DNA from 2 places in the Pseudoalteromonas sp. DY56-GL22 genome. Region 2 is predicted to be linked to the other one. Evidence: predicted binding sites of a transcription regulator. Region 2 holds the regulator's gene; the other holds the start of a gene.
What was found. Region 2 encodes LexA, which represses DNA repair genes until DNA is damaged. Its sites were predicted from a motif close to TACTGTATNNNNATACAGTA; they were not measured.
Positions count from the first base shown of each region.

Region 1: a site for LexA is predicted at 2,241-2,260, ahead of ruvC (crossover junction endodeoxyribonuclease RuvC). Genes of this name have one in related genera too.

Region 1 is NZ_JANHZR010000002.1:741,909-746,345, reverse strand. It holds gene NO991_RS07350 (ABC transporter permease) at 1-2,172, shown strand, start outside; gene ruvC (crossover junction endodeoxyribonuclease RuvC) at 2,311-2,835, shown strand; gene ruvA (Holliday junction branch migration protein RuvA) at 2,837-3,457, shown strand; gene ruvB (Holliday junction branch migration DNA helicase RuvB) at 3,465-4,437, shown strand, end outside.
Region 2 is NZ_JANHZR010000009.1:86,173-90,609, reverse strand. It holds gene NO991_RS17620 (VOC family protein) at 1-125, shown strand, start outside; gene NO991_RS17615 (hypothetical protein) at 100-825, opposite strand; gene NO991_RS17610 (hypothetical protein) at 984-1,364, shown strand; gene NO991_RS17605 (PaaI family thioesterase) at 1,372-1,809, opposite strand; gene lexA (transcriptional repressor LexA) at 1,971-2,588, shown strand; gene coxB (cytochrome c oxidase subunit II) at 3,027-4,169, shown strand; gene ctaD (cytochrome c oxidase subunit I) at 4,169-4,437, shown strand, end outside.

The DNA of each region.
Region 1 (4,437 bases), on a different contig from region 2:
CCGTTAAAAGGCGAATTAAAAGTAAAAACCAGCCTGACTGGTCAACCACAAGTAACTTCTGATATCCCAAGTCGTGGTGAAGTGTGGTTAAGTGAATCTGTGTTTTATGCGCTAAACATTGAAGTGGGCGATAAAGTAGAGCTTGGCGCAGCTACGTTTACGGCTAGTCATGTTGTAGCTGAAGAGCCTGATGCACCGTTTAATGTGTTTTCAAGCAGCCAACGAATCTTAATCAATGAAGCAGACATTGCTGTGACAGAGGTAATTCAGCCGGGCAGCCGGGTGTTTTACCGCCAACTTTATGCTGGCGACAAAGACAACTTAGATACCTTTTATGCGTGGTTAAAACCACAAATGAAAGAAAACCAGCGTTGGTATGGCGTTAAAGATCGCCAGTCACCTATTTCTAATAGTTTAAATCGTGCCGAAAGCTATTTATTGCTAGCTGGTTTACTTGGCATTATTTTAGCTGCCGTTGCTATTGCGGTATCGGCAAAACGTTATTGTGAGCGTCAGTACGACCCAGTTGCTATGATGAAAACGCTTGGCGGTAGCCGCGCTATGATCCGTAAAATCTATTTATTACATTTGAGCCTTGTATGTTCAATGTCGGTGATTGTCGGTTTACTGATTGGTTATGGTTTACAAGCGATTGCCACTGATTATTTGGCACAAACCATGGGCTCAGCATTGCCGAGTGCATCGGCAAAACCTTGGATCATTGCGATTAGCACGGGTGTGATTTGTGCGGTTATGTTTTCAATTAAACCGCTACTCGATTTATTTGATATTCCGCCGCTGCGTGTGCTTCGCCGTAACTTAGGCGACCGTTTATTAGTAAGTAAAGTGCACCTTACTATGTCGGCGCTTACTGTGTTTTTACTGATGTGGTTATTTAGTAACAACATCAAAATTAGTGCAATTTTGTTCCTTTCTACGGCATTTTTAATTGCGGTGTTATTTGGCTTATCAAAGGTTATTTTTGGTGGTGGCCGCAAACTTGGCTTGAGTCCGGGCAATAGTTGGTCATTGGCGATTGCGTCAATTCAAAAGCGTGCCAATGTGAATGCTGTGCAATTAATTAGCTTTGCTTTGGCTATCAAGCTATTACTGTTTTTAATTGTACTTAAGAACGACATGATTTCGGATTGGCAGTCTCAGCTTCCTGAAAATGCCCCTAATTCATTTTTAGTGAACATTACTGAGCAAGAGTTAGAGCCTATTACTAGCTTCTTAGCGCAAAATGATATGCCAACGTCTGATTTCTATCCGGTTGTTCGTGGCCGTGTAAATGCCGTAAATGGTGAGTTGGTTGCCCGCGAAGTATCGCAAGAAGACAACGAAAAGAAAGACGAAGAAGCCCGCTCTGGTATTGGCCGTGAGTTAAACCTAACTTGGCGTAAAGACTTACCCAATCAAAACGAGCTTATCGACGGTACATGGTTTAGTGAAGACTCAGTAGCCGAGGCATCGGTCGAAGAGTCGATGCTTGAGCGCCTTGATGTAAAAATAGGCGATACGCTTACTTTCTTAATTGGCGCGCAGTCGTTTGACGCAAAAATTACCAGTGTACGTAAGGTTAATTGGACCACGCTTAAACCTAACTTCTTTATTATTTTAAGCCCAGATGTGCTAGCGAGTTTTCCTGCTACTTATATTTCATCAGTGAATGTAAAAGCAGAGAAAAAACGAGAGTTTAATGAGCTAATGCGTCAATACCCCACGGTTAACGTGATAGATGTTGAGAGCTTTATTAAACAAATTCGCTCAACCATAGAGCAAGTATCGTTAGCGATTGGCTTTGTACTAGCGATTGTGGTTGCCTGTGGCGCTTTAGTACTTATTTCACAAGTACAAGCAAGTTTGGGTGAGCGAATGCAAGAGATTGTTATTTTGCGAACCTTAGGTGCGAAAGGGCGCTTAATTAAAAATGCCACCTTATATGAGTTTTTATTATTAGGCGTTACCGCAGGCTTAGTTGCTGCCATTGTCAGTGACATCGCCCTGTTAATAGTACAAAAACAAATGTTCGATTTAGCAGGTAAGTTCCACCCTCATATTTGGGTGATTGGCCCAGCAGTCGGTGGCTTATTTGTGGCATGTTTGGGTTATTTGATGATAGCGCGAACAATGCGAAAAAATACCCAAGGCTTATTACGCTCGCTCGCGTAAATGTCTTAATTAAAGGTTGACTATAAAATGCTCGCAATTGCGGGCATTTTTTATGAATTGCAATTGGCTACTGGTAATTTATACAGTGCTCTGGCATTATTAACCGCAGATAATAATGATAATAGACGAGTCAGTTAGTTGGCGATTATTTTAGGGATTGATCCTGGTTCACGATTAACAGGGTACGGCGTGATTGCCCACCAAGGTGCTAAGTTCACTTATTTAGGCAGTGGCTGCATTAAATTGGCCGATCACGATTTTCCGATACGCTTAAAAATGATTTACCAAGGGATCAGTCAATTGGTAGAGCAATTCTCCCCAGACAGTTTTGCTATCGAAAAAGTGTTTATGGCACACAACCCAGACTCAGCGCTTAAACTCGGTCAAGCACGTGGCGCTGCTATCGTTGGTGCTTCAATGGCAGAGCTGCCAGTTTATGAATATTCAGCTCGGCAAATTAAGCAGGCCGTTGTAGGTAATGGCGGAGCCGATAAGTCTCAAGTACAGCATATGGTTAAAAACATTTTAAAGCTGCCAGGTACCCCTCAAGCCGATGCCGCAGATGCTTTAGCAATTGCTATTTGTCATGCACACTCAGAACAAAATTTAATAAAACTTGCGGGCAGTGCGAGCAAAACCGTAAGAGGACGATTAAGGAAGTAATATGATTGGTCGATTAAATGGCTTACTAGTAGAAAAGCAGCCACCAGAAATTCTTATCGAAGTAAGTGGTGTAGGCTACGAAGTACAAATGCCCATGACTTGCTTTTATGATTTACCAGCAGTGGGTGAGCAAGCGATTATTTATACCCATTTTGTGGTACGTGAAGATGCCCAGCTATTATTTGGCTTTAACAACAAAACCGAACGCGCTTTATTTAGAGAGCTTTTAAAAGCCAATGGTGTAGGGCCAAAGCTTGGTCTAGCTATTTTATCGGGTATGTCGGCGCAGCAATTTGTAAGTTGTGTTAATAATGAAGATGCGACCACACTGGTTAAACTACCGGGCGTTGGTAAAAAAACGGCTGAGCGTTTAGTGCTCGAAATGAAAGACAGGCTTAAAAATTGGGGTAATGACTTATTTACACCATTTAGCGATAATGCCGTCATTGAGCCATCAAGTGATGATACCCTAGTGGCAAATAATGCTGCTGATGATGCTGTATCAGCACTTGTGGCATTAGGCTATAAGCTACCGCAAGCACAAAAAGCGGTTAAAACAGTGAACAAACCAGATATGACGACCGAGGTTCTAATTAAAGAAGCTCTAAAATCAATGTTGTGAGTAAACCATGATTGAAGCAGATCGCTTAATAGATGCGAGTGAACAAAGTAACGAAGACAGTGTTGATCGTGCCATACGACCAAAACTGTTAACCGATTACACAGGCCAGCCGCATGTTAAGCAACAAATGGAAATTTTTATTGAGGCAGCTCGCCATCGTGGCGAAGCGCTGGATCACTTATTAATATTTGGTCCACCGGGTCTTGGTAAAACCACACTTGCAAACATTGTTGCCAACGAGCTTAAGGTTAATATTAAAACAACGTCGGGGCCAGTGCTTGAAAAAGCAGGGGATTTAGCCGCACTTTTAACGAACCTTGAAGAAGGTGACGTACTGTTTATTGACGAAATTCACCGTTTGAGCCCGCAAGTCGAAGAGATTTTGTATCCAGCAATGGAAGATTATCAGCTGGATATCATGATAGGTGAAGGCCCTGCAGCACGTTCAATAAAGCTTGATTTACCGCCATTTACTTTAATTGGCGCAACAACGCGTGCTGGCTCACTCACCTCACCACTTAGAGACCGTTTTGGCATCGTACAGCGATTAGAATTTTATTCGGTTGAAGACTTATCAAAAATTGTTGCCCGTTCAGCAAGCTTTTTAGACTTAACCATGTGCGATGAAGGTGCTACAGAAATCGCCAAGCGTTCACGCGGTACACCGCGCATAGCAAACCGTTTATTACGCCGCGTTCGTGATTACACCCAAGTGAAATCAGACGGTAAAGTGAATGCCACAGTTGCAGAGCAAGCCCTCGATATGATTGATGTTGATAAAAGCGGTTTTGACTACATGGATAGAAAATACCTGTTAGCTATTATCGAAAAATTTATGGGCGGCCCCGTTGGCCTTGATAACCTAGCGGCTGCAATTGGTGAAGAAAAAGAAACCATTGAAGATGTGATAGAGCCGTTTTTAATTCAACAAGGCTTTATACAACGCACCCCACGCGGACGACTTGTTTCAGACATCGCTT
Region 2 (4,437 bases):
CAACCTTTGAGCAATTAGCTGCACAATTTCAGCAACAAGGATTAGAAATACAAAAGGCCGGTGACGCGAGTTTTATTATCACCGACCCAGATGGCAATCCTATTTTGATTGACCAACACGTGTAGCTGGCTTTTTACGTTTAATTCGAACGTTTTGTAGTAACAAGAGAACTCCTGTAATACAAAATAGTACGCTGGTGGCCGAGAAGCTGATGAGTAGTGGATTGTTAAAGTTCTCACGCTCATCATAATCCATAATGTGTAGCATCCAGAAAAAGTCGAAAACCCGCCACAGGGTGCTGCGCACAGTAATAAGGTTACCGGTTTGGCTATCTAAATATAAGGTTGTTGTTAACCAATCATCGAAGCTAACTTGCCAAACATTGGCTTTGCGGCCGACCTCTCTTGGCCCTTTTGTTAATAACTGCGCTTGCGTTATTTTTGCGTCAATAAGCAGGTGAGCTTGCGCATTTTCAATGATTTGCGCTTTACTCGGTGCAGGCATTTTAGCACCTGTTCTGCCATCAAAAGTAAACGTACCGCTAGAGGATGTAACTTCTATAATCGGGGTATTTAAAAAATGGCTATATTTAATACCTTCGATTTGCTCAAATTGCGCTGTTATTTTATCAATTGAAGCAGGGTAGTCCGACAATAAAAATGGGCTACTTAAACTGCGATTAGCCAGATGCTTACCATGCACTTTTTCAAGTGGTAATGAGCTCATCACAAGCCCACCTAAAAGCCAAAAAAAGATCTGTAAAGCAAGTAAATAACCAAGCCATTTATGCCCTTTACGAGCATACTTAAACAGGCGTTTATTCATAATTACCCCGTTATTATTGTTATGTGGGCGCTATTTTAGGTTGTTTAGCTAGATTGCCAATGCGGCATAATGTCGCATTAACTGTATTCTAGATTTGGTATATATACAAAACTGAGTTAAAGTTTCAGTCGATATCAATAGAGGGTAAAAACGAGAGTATGTCGGAAATTCAATTTTTAAATGTAGATCTGGAGCTTGAATCAAAGCACGATATTAGTGCGCTTGTTGCTGATTTGAAGAAAAACGCCATGGTTTTACATTATGACCAAGATGAATACCGCCAACTAGCACGTATTGAAGCAACCGCAGATATCAGCTCTCCAGATAAAGCCATTAACCAGCTTTGCGAGCTTATTGAGTCATGCTCGCGCAATGCATTAAAACAGTGGTTATCGTGCTCAAAGCGTACATTTGATATAGGCTTTGAATCAGGTAATTCGCCTAAATGCTTTAACCAACCCCTGCATGCCGATACCTTGTTACGTATCTCTGCAATTGGCGCAGGGATTGAAATTACTATTTATCCTGTCGAAAAATAGCCAGAATTTATCGCTCTACAACAGCTGCGGTCATTCTTGATACGCAGCAAAGCTCTCCTGCGGCATTGGTAATTTTAATATCCCAAACAGATGTTCGCTTACCTAAATGCAGCGGTCTTGCTGTTGCTGTTAACGTTCCTTTGCGTGACGCTTTCATGTGGTTGGCATTAATTTCTTGGCCAACAGCATAGAACTTATTGAAATCAACCACGAAATTGGCTGCATAGCTTGCCACTGTCTCTGCTAATACAACGTTTGCTCCGCCATGAACCATACCCATAGGGTTATGATGCTCAGGAATAGCAGGCATAGTTGCCATTAAATAATCATCACCAATTTCAGTCACCTCAATGCCCATAGTTTTCATTAAAGTGCCTTGACCGGTGATCCCTTGTTCTAGCTCTTTGCAAAGCTCTAACGTGATTGGGTGGTGCCAAATACTCATTGTGTTTCCTTAGCCTGCTAATTAAAGCTAATACCTTATGGCATCTTTCGGTGTGGTTCAATGTTAGTTTTGTAGCAATATGATGGGGTTAATTTAAATTTGCGATTTTCAAATAACTGTATATACTCACAGTTAAATGTACTGTATGGAAAACCAGTTGTATGCGCCCATTAACTAAACGCCAATCGCAAATTTTAGAACTAATTAAAGTCTTTATTAAAGATACAGGCATGCCACCTACGCGTGCTGAAATAGCTCAAACATTAGGTTTTAAAAGTGCCAACGCTGCTGAAGAACACCTAAAAGCACTGGCTAAAAAAGGCATGATCAAAATGAAGCCTGGGGCGAGTCGCGGTATTCAGTTAATTGAAGAAGATGAGCCAGAGCAACTAGGCTTACCTTTAATTGGCCGTGTTGCAGCTGGTGAACCTATTTTGGCGCAAGAGCATGTTGAAAGTCACTGCCAAGTTGATCCTTCATTATTTAAACCTGCAGCCGATTTCTTACTGCGTGTAAATGGTATGAGTATGAAAGACATTGGTATTATGGATGGCGATTTGCTTGCAGTACACAGAACACAAGTTGCTGAAAACGGGCAAGTAGTTGTAGCTCGAGTCGATGAAGATGTAACAGTTAAGCGTCTAGAAAAAGCGGGTCGCAAAGTACTTTTACACGCTGAGAACGAAGAGTTTTCGCCTATTGAGGTTGACCTTGAGCATGAGTCGTTCAACATCGAGGGGTTAGCGGTAGGTGTTATTCGTAACGCTGACTGGATGTAAACGTTCCCAATTTGGTGCATCAAATTGACTCAATTTGGTGCGCCACTGAAATTTTACTACTTAATTAGGATTTGTGAATCCTTACTCTTCATTTAAAGCCTTATATGGCGCAGTTTTCCTCTCTTTTTATATTTCGTTTTTTACCCCTAAACATTAAATAAAGCGCTGATTATAGTTGTTATTTCTGCACCAAAATAAACATTTATTATCATTAAAACTTGCTTATTGGTCATTTTTTAACTAATTGGTTAATACACTGTATTAACACCTAATTAATAAAAAGACACAAAAATGTGCGAGGTGTTAGTCATGGGGTAGGTATCATAAGTGGGTCAAAATGATACGTAGTCGCTCTGAACAATAAGAAAAACGAATGGGCACCTTGTTGTATCGCCTTTTCGCTTTGCGTCTTGCAATAGCATCTAAAGGAGCCGTCACATGGGTAAACTGCGTTACGCCTTGTGGCTTATATTGTTTGCACTTCCTGAGCTTGCATTGGCAAATAGCCAATACAATATGCGTAAAGGGGTGACCGATATAAGTAATAATGTTTATGAGTTACACATGACGATATTTATTATCTGCTGTGTAATCGGCATCATCGTATTTGCGGTGATGTTTTGGGCTTTAATACACCACCGTAAATCCAAAGGGGCCAAGCCTGCCCAATTTCATGAAAGTACAAAAGTTGAAATACTTTGGACTGCCATTCCATTTGTCATCTTAATCGCCATGGCTGTGCCTGCCACAAAAACCTTAATTGCCATGGAAGATGCCTCTAAAGCCGATATCACCATTAAAGTGACGGGCTCACAGTGGAAGTGGCATTATGAGTACATGGGTGAAGACATTGCCTATTACTCGATTCTATCTACTCCTAAAGATCAAATAGACAACCAAGCAGAGAAAACTGAACATTATTTGCTTGAAGTAGATAAACCGCTAGTACTTCCTATCAATAAAAAAGTTCGCTTTTTAATGACTTCAGACGATGTAATTCATTCATGGTGGGTGCCTGATTTTGCGGTTAAAAAGGATGCAAATCCTGGGTTTATCAATGAAGCGTGGACACGTATTAACGAGCCAGGCGTGTACCGTGGCCAATGTGCTGAGTTATGCGGTAAAGATCATGGCTTTATGCCTGTAGTGGTGAAAGTTTTACCTGAAGATGAGTTTGCTAATTGGCTTGCAGATGCTAAGCAAGAAAAAGCCAATGCGGCCGCAGCGGATGCTGCTTTGCTTGATCAAACATTACCGAAAGAAGAGCTTATGGTCTTAGGTGAGCAAGTGTATATGGCAAGCTGTGCTGCATGCCACCAACCTACCGGTATGGGCCTACCTGGCGTATTTCCAGCACTTAAAGGCAGCCCGATTGTATTAGGTGATGTAAAAGATCACATAGATATTGTGTTACACGGTAAGCCTGGCACAGCAATGCAAGCGTTTGATAAACAGCTTTCAATCAAGCAACTTGCTGCGGTTATTACTTATAAGCGAAATGCGTGGGGTAATGACACCGGCGATGTTATCCAACCGAGTCAAATTCAAGCCGCGATTGATGCAGCAGCGGAGGCGAACTAATGAGTAACGTTATTAACGAGCAAGCAACTGGGCATGCGCATCACGACCATCATCACCCTGCTAAAGGTTTTAAGCGTTGGCTTTACACCACCAATCATAAAGACATCGGGAGTTTATACCTGATTTTTTCACTCACCATGTTTTTAATTGGTGGAGCGATGGCAATGGTGATCCGCGCTGAACTGTTTCAGCCTGGATTACAGTTAGTTGATCCGCACTTTTTTAACCAAATGACTACCGTACATGGTTTGATCATGGTGTTTGGTGC